2 regions of the Streptomyces sp. NBC_00459 genome follow, and region 2 is predicted to be linked to the other one. Evidence: predicted binding sites of a transcription regulator. Region 2 holds the regulator's gene; the other holds the start of a gene.
The links. Region 2 encodes HspR, which represses chaperone genes until heat shock. Its sites were predicted from a motif close to TTGAGNNNNNNNNNCTCAA; they were not measured.
Positions count from the first base shown of each region.

Region 1: a site for HspR is predicted at 2,568-2,586, ahead of lon (endopeptidase La). Genes of this name have one in related genera too.

Region 1 is NZ_CP107903.1:6,682,229-6,689,522, reverse strand. Features, by position in the region: gene lon (endopeptidase La) at 131-2,545, opposite strand; gene OHN74_RS29700 (GNAT family N-acetyltransferase) at 2,736-3,395, shown strand; gene OHN74_RS29695 (rhomboid-like protein) at 3,392-4,210, opposite strand; gene OHN74_RS29690 (spermidine synthase) at 4,359-5,054, shown strand; gene OHN74_RS29685 (response regulator transcription factor) at 5,200-5,937, shown strand; gene OHN74_RS29680 (HAMP domain-containing sensor histidine kinase) at 5,934-7,043, shown strand.
Region 2 is NZ_CP107903.1:4,483,107-4,490,400, reverse strand. Features, by position in the region: gene grpE (nucleotide exchange factor GrpE) at 1-497, shown strand, start outside; gene dnaJ (molecular chaperone DnaJ) at 534-1,721, shown strand; gene OHN74_RS19600 (heat shock protein transcriptional repressor HspR) at 1,727-2,176, shown strand; gene OHN74_RS19595 (PA14 domain-containing protein) at 2,505-4,223, opposite strand; gene OHN74_RS19590 (PA14 domain-containing protein) at 4,353-6,368, opposite strand; gene OHN74_RS19585 (sugar ABC transporter substrate-binding protein) at 6,765-7,294, shown strand, end outside.

The DNA of each region.
Region 1 (7,294 bases), 2.2 Mb from region 2:
CAGCTCGGACAGTATTTCGCAGGCCCGGGGAGACGACGTCATCCAGGTCCCCTCGGAGCCCCGAATCCGGATACGGGAAGGCCCGGGCACCCCTTCCGGGACCCGGGCCCTCGCCAACCGACAGCGTCCGTCACGCCGCTGCCGGAACCCTCACCTCCGCCGGGTTCTCCGCCGGAGTGAGCGCCAGTTCGAGGACCTGGCGGACGTCCGTGACGGCGTGGACGTCGAGCTTCTCCAGGACCTCGGCCGGGACGCCGTCCAGGTCGGCCTCGTTGCGCTTCGGGATGATCACGGTGGTGACACCGGCCCGGTGCGCGGCGAGCAGCTTCTGCTTCACACCACCGATGGGCAGCACCCGCCCGGTCAGCGAGACCTCACCGGTCATGGCGACGTCCGTCCGGACGAGCCGTCCGCTGAGCAGCGAGGCGAGGGCGGTCGTCATGGTGACGCCCGCGCTCGGACCGTCCTTGGGCACGGCCCCCGCCGGGAAGTGGATGTGCACGCCCCGGTCCTTCAGGTCACCCACCGGCAGTTCCAGTTCGGCGCCGTGCGAACGCAGGAAGGAGAGCGCGATCTGCGCGGACTCCTTCATCACGTCACCGAGCTGCCCGGTGAGGGTCAGTCCGGCGGCGCCGGTCTCCGGGTCGGCGAGCGACGCCTCGACATAGAGGACGTCACCGCCGGCCCCGGTGACCGCGAGCCCGGTCGCGACACCGGGTACGGCCGTCCGCCGCTCGGCCGGGTCCGTGGCGGACTCGGGCACGTGGTGGGGCCGCCCGATGAGTGCGCGCAGGTCGTCCTCAGTGACGGTGAACGGCAGCTTCCGCTCCCCGAGTTCGTGCTGTGCGGCGACCTTGCGCAGCAGCCGCGCGATGGACCGCTCCAGGTTCCGTACACCGGCCTCCCGGGTGTACTCCCCGGCGAGCTTGCGCAACGCGCTCTCGTCGAGGGCGACTTCGGCGCCTTCGAGGCCGGCCCGCTCCAACTGCCGTGGCAGCAGGTGGTCCCGGGCGATGACGACCTTCTCGTCCTCCGTGTACCCGTCCAGCCGGACGAGTTCCATCCGGTCGAGCAGTGCCTCGGGGATGGCTTCGAGAACGTTGGCGGTGGCGAGGAACACCACGTCGCTGAGGTCGAGTTCGACTTCGAGGTAGTGGTCGCGGAAGGTGTGGTTCTGCGCCGGGTCGAGGACTTCGAGCAGCGCGGCGGCGGGGTCGCCCCGGAAGTCGGAGCCGACCTTGTCGATCTCGTCGAGGAGAACGACGGGGTTCATGGACCCGGCCTCCTTGATGGCCCGCACGATGCGCCCGGGCAGCGCACCGACATACGTACGCCGGTGACCGCGGATCTCGGCCTCGTCCCTGACGCCACCGAGCGCGACCCGGACGAACTTCCGCCCCATGGCGTGCGCGACGGACTCACCGAGGCTGGTCTTGCCGACCCCGGGCGGCCCGACGAGCGCGAGCACGGCGCCGCCACGGCGCCCGCCGACAACGCCCAGTCCACGCTCGGCGCGCCGCTTGCGCACGGCGAGGTACTCGGTGATGCGCTCCTTCACGTCCTGAAGGCCCGCGTGCTCGGCGTCGAGCACGGCCTGGGCGCCCTGGATGTCGTACGAGTCCTCGGTCCGCTCGTTCCACGGCAGTTCGAGAACGGTGTCGAGCCAGGTCCGGATCCAGCCGCCCTCGGGCGACTGCTCGGAGGACCGCTCCAGCTTGTCGACCTCCTTGAGGGCTGCCTCGCGCACGTTCTCCGGCAGATCGGCGGCTTCGACGCGGGCCCGGTAGTCGTCGGACTCCTCGCCCTCCTGCTCGCCGTTGAGGTCGCGCAGTTCCTTGCGTACGGCTTCCAGCTGCTTGCGCAGCAGGAACTCCCGCTGCTGCTTGTCGACGCCCTCCTGGACGTCCTTCGCGATGGTCTCGGCGACATCCTGTTCGGCGAGGTGGTCGCGCAGGTGCTGGGTGGCGAGCTTCAGCCGGGCCACCGGGTCGGTGGTCTCCAGCAGTTCGATCTTCTGGTCGGTGCTGAGGAAGGGCGAGTAACCGGAATTGTCGGCAAGGGCGGAGACATCGTCGATGGCCTGTACACGGTCGACGACCTGCCAGGCGCCGCGCTTCCGGAGCCAGGAGGTGGCAAGGGCCTTGTATTCCTTGGCGAGTTCGGTGACGTGACCGGGCACGGGGTCCGGCACGGTCTCGTCGATCCGGGTCCCCTCGACCCACAGCGCGGCCCCCGGGCCGGTGGTCCCGGCACCGATCCGCACCCGCCCCCGGGCACGGATGAGGGCACCGGGATCCCCGTCGGCCAGCCGGCCGACCTGCTCGACGGTGCCGAGGACACCGGTGCTCGGGTATGTCCCGTCGATGCGCGGCACGAGCAGAACCCTGGGCTTGCCGGGCTCGCTGCCCGAGGCGGCCTGGGCGGCCTCCACGGCGGCACGCACCTCGGCGTCGTTCAGGTCCAGCGGAACAACCATGCCGGGCAGCACGACCTCGTCGTCGAGCGGCAGCACGGGCAGTGTGAGCGGTGTGGACGTCGAAGCCATGATCTCCCCTTCGGCATTCAAGTTGAGCTATGCCGACTCAATGCTCGGGGCGGGTCGATTGTTCCCCGGGGCGTGTTCGCCGTGAGCGATCACCTCTGTCGCGACTGCCGAGCGCCCACCTACAGTGACTTAAGTAATACTCATTACGCCACATTAACCATTACATACAGGGGTCGGTATGAGCGGGAACATGGACGGAATCGTGCGGGCCTGGGTCGACGGCTGGGTGGTCTCGCGCGGGGCTTCGCCGCCCCTGGCCGAGCCCTGGGGATACACGATCGACGTGGGCACGTCCGAGCACGTCACCCGGCACGTCCTCGACGCCGTGAATGACGGCGTCGAGGAGCGGACCGTCCGGAAGGTGGCCGGTGCGGTGACCGGGGCGGGCGTGTGGCTCAAGGTGTTCGACGACCCGGCGAAGGTGGGCGGCTGGCTCGGCGAGGGCTGGTGGATCGGCCCCGAGCCGGGCTACCTGATGTCGGCCCCACTGTCCGCCGCGGAGCCACTGGCCGCCCCTGACGGATACCGGGTCCGAGTGTGGACACGCGGCGGCGTCACGCGCGTGATGCTCGCGGCACCCGACGGCTCCTGGGCGGCCCGCGGCCAGATAGCGCCGACGGGCAGCACGGCGGTCGTCGACCAGGTGGAGACCTCCCCCGCACACCGCCGCCGGGGCCTCGGCGCCTTCGTGATGCGAACGCTGGCCCAGGAGGCCGTCACACAGGGCGCGGAGAAAGGTGTACTGGCCGGAACACCGGACGGACGGGCGCTGTACGAGGCGCTGGGCTGGCGGGTGGAGGCGCCTCTGACGAACGCGAAGTACGTCGGGGCGGCCGGCCAAAGGCCCTAGACCCGCCTCCACCGCCTCGCCCAGGGCCAGGTGGCGACCCCGATGGCCAGCGCCATCACATGGCCCCAGTTGGTCATCGGATCCGTGTAGGCGATCAGATCCCCCACCAGCATCCCGCCGAACACGAGCAGCACCGGCCACCCCAGCCAGGGCCGCAGCAGCCCCGCCAGTGCCCCCACACTCGCCGCGACCCCGAAACTGACCCCGTAGTCGAGCCGGTGCAGCGAGCTCCCGGGCAGCCACCCCACCAGCACCGCGAGCCCCACCGGCACCTCGGTAGCGAGAGTGGCCAGCACATGCCCGAGCGCGAACACCCCGGCGGTGCGCAGCCCGCCGATCCGCCGCTCCAGCGCGGTAAGAACAAGGAGGAGGACAACGGCGTACGGCGATGCCACGCCACCCACGACCCACAGCGCGCTGGTGACCAGCACGAACACGGGCGTCCGCAGGAGATGGGCGACGTCGGTGCTGGAGCCCTGGTGGAGGGCGTGCACGAGGGCGGGGTCCGCGTACTCGGCGACCAGCGCCGTCACCAGGAGGACGGCCACGAACGTGAAGGTGAACGGGGTCCCGGTGGGAGTGGGCAGGAGGCGCCAGGGCCGGAGGACCCGCTTCCCGGTGACAGCCTCGTCCGGCACCGCAGTTTCCGCAGGAGACACCGGCGGAACCATCGGCACCGGCGGCACGGACACGGCGTCCGCCGGCCCCCGCTGTCTCGGCATCCCGTCCAGCAGTCGTACGCCCTCCGCGACGGGGGCGCCCGAGGGCGCCGGTGAACCCGTCGTCACGTCACCCGACGCATCGGCCCGTTCCACGGTGAGGCGCTCCTTCCGTTTCGCCCCAGCCTTCGCCTCCCCCACGCGGTTGTCTGTGACCCGCGCCACGCCCCGGCCGATTCACAGCAAGCCGACAGGCCGCATAAAGACCGAGCTCATCCGGGGCGCACTGCGCCAAGATGTCGCCATGACCCACCCGACCACCTCCTACGACACCCCCGAAGTCCTGGACAGCCGCGAGGGCCCGTACGGCGAGGTCGTCCTGCGGCGGCACGGGGAGTTACTGCAGATCATCGCCAACGGGTGTTTCCTGATGGACACTTCGGACGGCCGGTCCGAGCGCCTCCTCGTCGACGCCGCCCTCGACGCCCTCACCCCCGGCACCCGGGCCGCGGCCCCGCACGTCCTCATCGGCGGCCTCGGCGTCGGGTTCTCCCTCGCGCACGCCGCGGCCGACCCCCGTTGGGGCGGCATCACCGTCGTCGAGCGTGAACCGGCGATCATCGGATGGCATCGGGACGGACCGCTCGCCCCGGTCTCCTCCGACGCGCTCGCCGACCCCCGTACCGAGGTCGTCGAAGCCGATCTCGTGAGATACGTCAATGAGACCTCCGCCACATTCGACGCGCTGTGTCTCGACATCGACAACGGCCCCGACTGGACCGTCACGGAGGACAACCAGAGCCTGTATTCGCAGGCCGGACTGGCAAGCTGTGCAAGGGTGTTGAGGCCGGACGGGGTGCTCGCGGTGTGGTCCGCGCAGCCCTCTCGGGAATTTGAGGGAACTCTACGGAATGCCGGATTCCGGTCAGTACGCACCGAAGAGATCCCCGTTGCCCGGGGAGTCCCCGACGTCGTCCACCTCGCCGTCCGACCTGGATAGACCCCTCGCGGTGACTGCCCGTACTCTGCTTCCCTGACGCCGATCACTCATCCGATCAGTCGTGCGTCAATCGCAGTCATGCGCGGACAAGCGCAGCCAAGGAACCACCCCACTGGTTCCGGAAAGCACACTTCAGGGACGGGCGATGGAGCAGACACACACCTCCCAGAACGGCGCGACGGCGACTCCTGGCGCCCAGCGCCGGGTTCTCGTGGTCGAGGACGATCCGACGATCGTCGACGCCATCGCGGCCCGTCTGCGTGCCGAGGGATTTCTCGTACAGACAGCGGGCGACGGGCCGGCCGCCGTCGACACCGCCGAGGCCTGGCAGCCCGATCTGCTGATCCTCGACATCATGCTGCCCGGCTTCGACGGGCTGGAAGTATGCAGGCGGGTACAGGCCCAGCGGGCCGTGCCGGTCCTGATGCTCACCGCGCGCGACGACGAGACCGACATGCTGGTCGGTCTCGGTGTCGGCGCCGACGACTACATGACGAAACCCTTCTCCATGCGTGAGCTGGCCGCGCGGGTGCATGTGCTGCTGCGCCGGGTCGAGCGGGCCGCCATCGCCGCGTCGACGCCGCGCTCCGGCATCCTGCGGCTCGGCGAGCTGGAGATCGACCACGCGCAGCGGCGGGTACGGGTGCGCTCCGAGGACGTGCACCTCACGCCCACCGAGTTCGACCTGCTCGTCTGCCTCGCCAACACGCCCCGCGCCGTCCTCTCGCGCGAGCAGCTGCTCGCCGAGGTGTGGGACTGGGCGGACGCCTCCGGCACCCGCACGGTCGACAGCCACATCAAGGCGCTGCGCCGGAAGATCGGCGCCGAGCGGATCCGTACGGTGCACGGGGTCGGGTACGCACTGGAGACACCGACGCCATGAACCGCGGGCGGCCGGCCGCACGGAGGAGCCCCGGGGAGCCCTGGGGCGGCGTACGCCCGTTCTCGATCAAGACCAAGCTGGGCGCACTGGTCGTCGTCTCGGTGCTGATCACCACCGGTCTGTCGATGATCGCGGTGCACACCAAGACGGAGCTCCGCTTCATCACGGTCTTCTCGATGATCGCCACACTGTTGATAACGCAGTTCGTGGCCCATTCGCTCACCGCGCCGCTGGACGACATGAACGCGGTGGCCCGTTCCATCTCGCAGGGCGACTACACACGCCGGGTGCGCGAGAACCGCTGGGACGAACTGGGCGACCTGGCCCAGACGATCAACGTCATGGCCGACGAGCTGGAGGCCCAGGACCGCCAGCGCAAGGAGCTGGTGGCGAACGTCTCGCACGAGCTGCGCACCCCCATCGCCGGACTGCGCGCGGTCCTGGAGAACGTGGTGGACGGGGTCTCGGCCGCCGACCCGGAGACCATGCGTACGGCGCTCAAGCAGACCGAGCGGCTCGGGCGGCTGGTGGAGACACTGCTGGACCTCTCCCGGCTCGACAACGGGGTCGTACCGCTGCGCACGCGCCGGTTCGAGGTCTGGCCCTATCTCTCCGGTGTGCTCAAGGAGGCCAGCATGCTCGCCTCCACGCGCGCGGGCATCGCGTCCGGCTCCGGCGGTCACACCCGTAACGACGTCCATCTGCACCTGGACGTCAATCCGCCCGGGCTGATCGCGCACGCCGACCCGGAGCGCCTCCACCAGGTCGTCGCCAACCTGATCGACAACGCGGTCAAGCACAGCCCGGCGCACGGCCGGGTCACGGTGAAGGCGCGGCGCGGGACGCTGACCGAGTCGCTGGAGCTGGAGATCCTGGACGAGGGTCCCGGTATCCCGCGCTCGGAGTGGCACCGGGTCTTCGAGCGGTTCAACCGCGGCGGCGTCAGCGCGCCGCACGGGCCGGGCAGCGACGGCGGTACGGGCCTCGGGCTGGCGATCGCTCGCTGGGCGGTCGATCTGCACGGCGGCCGGATCGGTGTGGCCGAATCCGAGCGAGGTTGCCGGATTTTGGTCACCCTTCCGGGAGAGTCATCCGTCCCAAGTTGACGTAAAGTTCGAAGCGGAGCCCCAAGATCCACCTGTCATCCGCGCTGACGGACGCGCGTGGACACGTGTGATTGCTCACAGGCCCGCGCATTTGGTGCGCCCGGCCGACAATTTGGGCTTCCCTCATGTGTCCCTTTCGGACCGGAACCCCGCTTGTTTCCCGCCATTTCACCCCCCGAAACCCGATTCCCGATGTGACTTACGCGACGATGAACGGACCCGGACTGACCTTTCGGCCACGGGGGCGTAGC
Region 2 (7,294 bases):
TGGACCAGGTACGTACGGCGCTCGGTGAGCGCACGGCGGACCTCCAGCGGCTCCAGGCCGAGTATCAGAACTACCGCCGCAGGGTCGAGCGGGACCGGGTCGTGGTCAAGGAGATCGCCATCGCGAGCCTCCTGACCGAACTCCTGCCCGTGCTCGACGACATCGGCCGCGCGAGGGAACACGGCGAACTGGTCGGCGGGTTCAAGTCCGTCGCCGAGTCGCTGGAGACCGTCGCCGCCAAGATGGGCCTCCAGCAGTTCGGCAAGGAGGGCGAGCCCTTCGACCCGACGATCCACGAGGCCCTGATGCACTCGTACGCGCCGGACGTCACGGAGACGACCTGCGTGGCGATCCTGCAGCCGGGGTACCGGTTCGGCGAGCGCAACCTGCGTCCCGCGCGGGTCGCGGTGGCCGAGCCCCAGCCCGGGGCGCAGGCCGCCTCCGAGTCGGGCGACGTGGCGGACGGCAAGGAGAGCGGTGGCCCGGAAGAGGGCTGACGTGAGCATTGACGCAGGAAGGGAGGGACGTCGGGGATGAGCACCAAGGACTTCATCGAGAAGGACTTCTACAAGGTCCTCGGCGTCCCCAAGGACGCCACCGAGGCCGAGATCAAGAAGGCGTACCGGAAACTCGCCCGTGAGTTCCACCCGGACGCCAACAAGGGCAACGCCAAGGCCGAGGAGCGCTTCAAGGAGATCTCCGAGGCGAACGACATCCTCGGCGACCCCAAGAAGCGCAAGGAGTACGACGAGGCCCGTGCCCTCTTCGGCAACGGTGGCTTCCGCCCCGGCCCCGGAGCGGGCGGGGGCTCCTTCAACTTCGACCTGGGTGACCTCTTCGGAGGCGGCGCCCAGGGCGGGGGCGCCGGCGGTTCCGGCGCGGGCGGCTTCGGCGGCGGCATCGGAGACGTCTTCGGCGGCCTGTTCAACCGGAGCGGCGGGACCACCCGTACGCAGCCCAGGCGCGGCCAGGACATCGACACCGAGGTCACGCTCAGCTTCACGGAGGCGGTGGACGGCGCGACGGTCCCGTTGCGCATGACGTCCCAGTCGCCGTGCAAGGCGTGCTCGGGCACCGGCGACAAGAACGGCACACCGCGCGTGTGCCCGACGTGTGTCGGTACCGGCCAGGTGGCTCGCGGCTCGGGCGGCGGCTTCTCGCTCACGGACCCCTGTCCGGACTGCAAGGGCCGGGGCCTGATCGCGGAGCACGCCTGCCTGGTGTGCAGCGGCTCCGGGCGCGCCAAGTCCTCCCGGACGATGCAGGTGCGCATCCCGGCCGGGGTGGCGGACAACCAGCGCATCCGCCTGCGCGGCAAGGGAGCGCCCGGCGAGCGAGGTGGCCCTGCGGGCGACCTCTACGTCACCGTCCATGTCGACACCCACCCGGTGTTCGGCCGCAGGGAGGACAACCTGACGGTGACGGTTCCGGTGACGTTCGCCGAGGCCGCACTCGGCGGTGAGGTCAGGGTCCCGACCCTGGGCGGCCCGCCGGTCACCCTGAAGCTGCCCCCGGGCACGCCCAACGGGCGCACGATGCGCGCGCGGGGCAAGGGCGCGGTCCGCAAGGACGGCACCCGGGGCGATCTGCTGGTCACCGTCGAGGTGAGTGTCCCGACGGAGCTGACGGGGAAGGCTCGTGACGCACTGGAGGCGTATCGCGAGGCGACCGTGGACGAGGATCCGCGGGCGGAGCTGTTCGAGGCAGCGAAGGGAGCTTGACCGAGATGGACGGTCGTCGACGCAATCCGTATGAACTGACGCAGGAGACCCCGGTCTACGTCATCTCGGTGGCGGCCCAGCTCTCGGGCCTGCACCCGCAGACCCTGCGCCAGTACGACCGCCTGGGCCTGGTCTCCCCCGACCGCACCGCCGGCCGGGGCCGCCGCTACTCGGCCCGCGACATCGAACTGCTCCGCACGGTGCAGGCGTTGTCGCAGGACGAGGGCATCAACCTGGCCGGCATCAAGCGGATCATCGAGCTGGAGAACCAGGTGGCTGCTCTGCAGTCACGGGTGGCGGAGATGGAGTCCGCGCTGGACGGGGCCGCGGCTGCGATGCAGCAGCGGGAGGCGGCGGTGCATGCCTCGTATCGGCGGGACTTGGTGCCGTATCAGGAAGTGCAGCAGACCAGTGCGTTGGTGGTTTGGCGGCCGAAGCGGGCGCCGGAGAAGTAAGCAGGCGAGCTCAACACGCTTGAGGGGTCCGCAAGTCGACGGATTGGGTTGTCGGCTTGCGGGCCCTTCGCTGTACTCCGGGCCCTACTCGGGCTGGGGAGCCAGGGCCACACAGGCGCCACAGGGGAGCCCGCCCACAGGAGAAGGTGGCGGAGAGTTCAGAGGGAGGGGAGGTCTCCGTCCTTCATCGCCGCAAGGAAGTCGACCCACTGCGGGCTTCGTCGTCGGTGAGGCGATCACGGGGCCGAAGCGCGGCTGAGGAGCGTCGTCGAACGTGGAAGGGGGCCGGGAGGTGAGCTGCCTCCCGGCCCCCTTCGTGCGTGTGCGGTCAGTTCGCGGGCGCGGTGGCCGCCCAGTCGCCCGCCGGCACGGACTCGGTGCCGTCCGCGGCCAGGGTGGTCACCCAGTAGAAGGACGTGGTGCCGCGCCGGGCGCCGGTGTCGTAGTAGTCGGTGACGTCGGAGCCGAGGTCGGCGATCTTCTCGTACGTCCCGGCGGCGGGGTTCCAGCGGTAGACGCGGAAGCCTGTCGTCACCTGGGAAACGGAGCTCCAGTTCCAGTCGAGGTGGTTGCCCTCGTCGCTCTCCGCTCCGGATGCGTCCAGTTCGAGCGGGGAGCCCTCCGGGGTGGCAACGCTCGGCGTCACGTCGAGCTCGGTCGCCACCACGATGTCGGCGTCGCCGGTCATCCTCCAGGCGGACCACCAGTTGTCGTCGTACGCGTCCACGAAGAGGCAGGCCTCCTCGCCGTCGGGCAGAGTCGCGTACTCGTACGACGTAGTGTCGGCGGACAGCCACTCCACCTCGTGCACGGAGCAGACCTTCTCCTCGTCGCCGCCCCGGAGTTCACCCCGGTAGACGAGGTACCGCCCGAGGTCGGGCGCCGGGTTCGGATCCCAGGTCAGCGAGAAGCCGTACTCGGTCGGCGTGACCTTCAGCCCGGTCACCGCGGGCGGAGCGGTGGCGTCCGGGCGGGTGGCCTTGACGGCGGCGGAGCGGGCGGACTCGTTGCCGGCCGTGTCGAGGGCGGTCACCTGATAGGTGTAGGTGCTCTCCTCGACCGCCGAGGTGTCCAGATACGAGGCCGTGGTCATGTTCCCGATGCTGACGTACGAGCTGCTTCCGCTCGGCGCCCGGTACACGCGGTAGGACGACGCACCCGTGACCGCGGTCCATTCGATCCAGATCCCGGACAACGAGAGAGCGGTCTCCAGCCCGGTGGGCGCGGCGGGGGCGGTGCGGTCGACGGTGGTGACGGGCTTCTCGGCCGTACCGGCGGACTCGTTGCCTGCTTTGTCGTACGCGCGGAGCTCGTAGTAGTAGGTGTCGGCGCCGGTCACCGGGAGGCTGGTGTCGGTGTACGTGGTGGCGGTGGTCGTCGCGAGGGGCTTGGTGGGGAACGTACTTCCGTTCAAGCGGCGGTAGATGCGGTATCCCGCGAGGTCCATCTCCTGGTTCTTCGCCCAGGTGAGATTGGCCTTGCCTGTTGTCTTGTCGTACGTGACGGTGGGTGCCGTCGGGGTGAGGGGCTTGACCTTGTCCACGGTCGCCGAAGTGCGGGGCGTGTAGGTGAAGTTGACGTTCGCGTTGCCTGTCCAGGCTGCGTAGTCGATGCGCAGGGTGTGTTTGCCGGACGGGATGGTGAGGTTGGCGGTCTGCTTCTGGGTCGTCGTGACGTTCTTCCAGAGGTTGACCTTGACCGTGCCGTCGAGGTAGACGCGGATGCCGTCCTGCGTGGCGACCGTGAACGCGAACGGCCCGCCGGACCCGAAGTCCCGCGTCACAGTCCATCGCACCCCGAAGTTGTCCTTCGGGAGGCCGGCGGCCGGGGCATTCGCGCCCCAGTTCTCGGCGACGGCGGCATCGCAGTCGGTCTTCTTCGGGGTGCCGGAGAAGGTGGTGTTCGCGAAGAACTGCCGTTTGTAGACGGGAGAGACACACGTCGTAGCGGCGGAGGCGGCCGGGGCTGCGGTGCTGAGCAGGGCGCCGGCGGTGGCGAGCACGAGGGCGGTGGTGGCTGCCTGCGTCGTGCGTCTGGCTGGGTTCAAAGCGGTCCTTCGAGTCCTGATCGTCAACGACGAGAAGTGGGCCGTTGACGATCAGGACCGGCGAAGGTGTGAATTGGTTGTACGGCTGGTGTGATTTTGTTCGAAAGGTAAGAGAGGGGCAGGTGGGGCTCAGCCGACCTTGAACAGGATCGTGGCCGCCGCGCCCGTCCGGTCCCCGTAGTAGTCCACCGCACGCACCTCGAAGGTGTACGTGCCGGAAGCCGGGGGTGTCCAGGTGATGGTCGCGTCCGGGGTTCTCGTGTAGCCGCTGTCGCCGGTGAACCTGTACTCGTAGCCCCAGATCAGCCGGTCCGGGTCCGGAGTCAGGGTCATGGTGAGGGGAGTGTTCGAACCGCCGTGCGCCACGCAGTCGTTGGCCGTGCATTCCGTGTACGGGGCGGACAGGGCCATCGTCGGCGGAGCGGGCGCGGTGGCGGTGGCCGGGGTTCCCCGGGTCACCGTGACGATCCCCGTGGGGGTCGACTCGTCGCCGTGCTGGTCGAGGGCGACCAGGTAGTACGAGGCGCGGCCGATCGGGGCGGCGGTGTCGGCGTAGCGGACGAACGTCAGCCCGTTCCGGCTGTACCGCGTCCAGTGGTCGTCGCCCTCGCTGATCCGCGTCCAGGCGTCGTTCGTACCCGTGCGGCGGTAGACCCGGTAGTCGGAGGGGGCGTTGTCCGTCGGGTAGTCCCAGTCGAGTTCGGTGTCGCTGTCGTGGAGCGTGCCCGACAGGTTCGTCGGCACCGCCGATTCACCGGGCGCGGGGCGGGTCGCGGTCACCGTCTCCGACACCGGGGAGATGTTCCCGTACGCGTCGACCGCCTGGATCGTGTAGGTGACGGGGACGCCGGGCTCCGCCACCTGGTCGTTGAAGGAGGTGTCGAGGGCGATGTCCGGGCCGTCGGGGTCGGCCTGGCCCGCGGTGGACGTCCACACCTGGTACCGCTCCACGTCGGCCGAGGACGCCTGCCAGCGGACCGCGTTGCCCGCTGTCGTGCCCTGTGCCGTCAGGCCCGTGACCTGGTCGGGCGCGGTGGTGTCCGGCACGCCGGGGTCGACGGTCGCGGAGGGGACGGACTCGTTGTCGTACTTGTCGACGGCCGTGACCCGGTAGTACGCGCGCTGCTTGATGTCGCCCGTGTTGTCGTAGATGAAGGTGTCGCCGATCGCCCAGTTGATCCGGGTGTACGGGCCCTGCGGCGCGCTCGCCCGGTAGAGGCTGTAGGAGAACGCGTCGGGGACGGGGTTCCAGTCGAGGCGGAGGTTGGACGCCGTCACGGTCACCTTGACCCCGGTGACCTGCACCGGCGGCGTCTTGTCGACGGTCGTCGCGGTCACGTCGGCACTGCCGGCGGACTGGTTGCCTGCCTTGTCGTACGCGCGTATCTCGTAGGCGTACGTCTCACCGGTGTTCGGGACGGCCGAGTCCGTGTACGTGGTGGCGGTGGTCGTGGCGAGGGGGGTGCTGCCGAACGAACTCCCGTTCAGGCGGCGGTAGATGCGGTAGCCGGAGAGGTCCAGCTCCTTGTTCTTCGCCCAGGTGAGCTTGGCCTTGCCCGTTGTTGTGTCGTACGTGACGGTGGGACCTGTCGGGGCGAGTGGCTTGACCTTGTCGACGCTTGCCGAAGTGCGGGGCGGGTAGGTGAAGTTGACGTTCGCGTTGCCCGTCCAGGCGGCGTAGTCGACGCGCAGGGTGTGTGTGCCGGACGGGATCGTGACGTTGACCGTCTTGGTGCGGGTCGCGGTGACGTTCTTCCACAGGTCGATCTTGCGGACGCCGTCCATGTAGACGCGGATGCCGTCCTGTGCGGCGGCGGTGAGGGCGAAGGGGCCGCCCGAGCCGAAGTCGCGCGTCACGGTCCAGCGGACGCCGAAGTTGTCCTTCGGGAGGCCGGTGGCGGGGGCCTTGGCGCCCCAGTTCTCGGCGATGGCGGCATCGCAGTCCGTCTTCCTCGGGGTGCCGGAGAAGGTGGTGTTCGCGAAGATCTGACGCTTGTAGGTGGGAGAGGCGCACGTCACCGTGGCCGCCGAGGCGGGTGTGGCGGCGACAGCGGTGAGCAGGCCGCCGGCGGTGGCGAGCACGACAGCGGTCGCGGCGGTGGCCCTCGCGGTCCCCGCGGCCGTCGTGCGACTGGCTGAGATCATTCGGTCCTTCGCATCCTTGGCGTCCTTGGCATCCGTCGTCGTATCCAGGCGTCGTATCCATGCGCGTTCGTCGAGAACGGCGGAATCGAGCCGTCGATGATCAGGACTCGTGAGGTATGCGCTTGGTTGTACGGATCTTGGATGGGTCTGTTCGCACTCTGGCCGGGCACTTCATGGAGGCTGTGCGAAGGCCTTTTGTGCAGGCTTCCGCCACTTCTTCACGCTGGCGACGGAGTGTGACGTTGCACTCCGGATGAGTAGTTCCGCTTGACGCCTGTGGGCTCGCCCGCGTTGTCTTTTCAGACACATGGGCCGCACTGCTGCGTCCACGTCCGGAAAGCACCTGAAGTGAGCACCCGAATGTTTCGTCTGACTCGTCCGGCTCGTCCGATTCACATGAGTCGTGTGGCTCGTTTGCGTCGTTCCGCCACCGCCGTGGCCGCCACCGCCGTCGCGGTCTCCCTTGCCGCGGGCTGCGGCACCCTCGACGCCGGCGGGGACGCCGGCGAGGCGACGCCCGCCAAGGGCAACGACATCACGGTGGGGCTGCTGCTTCCGGAGACGGCGAACACCCGTTACGACAAGTTCGACTACCCGATCATCAAGAGCAAGGTCGAGTCGCTCACCAGCGGCCAGGGCAAGGTCGATTACGCCAACGCCGATGCGGACGCGGCCAAGCAGGCCCGCCAGATGCAGCAGATGATCGACGACAAGGTCGACGTCATGCTCCTCGACGCCGTGGACGCGCACGCCATCGCGGGCGAGGTCAAGAAGGCCAAGGACGCCGGGATCCCGGTCATCGCGTACGACAGGCTGGCCGAGGGCCCCATCGACGCGTACATCTCCTTCGACAACGAACTCGTCGGCGAGGTGCAGGGACGTTCCCTCCTGGAGGCGCTCGGCGGTGATGTCGGCGAGTCGAAGAA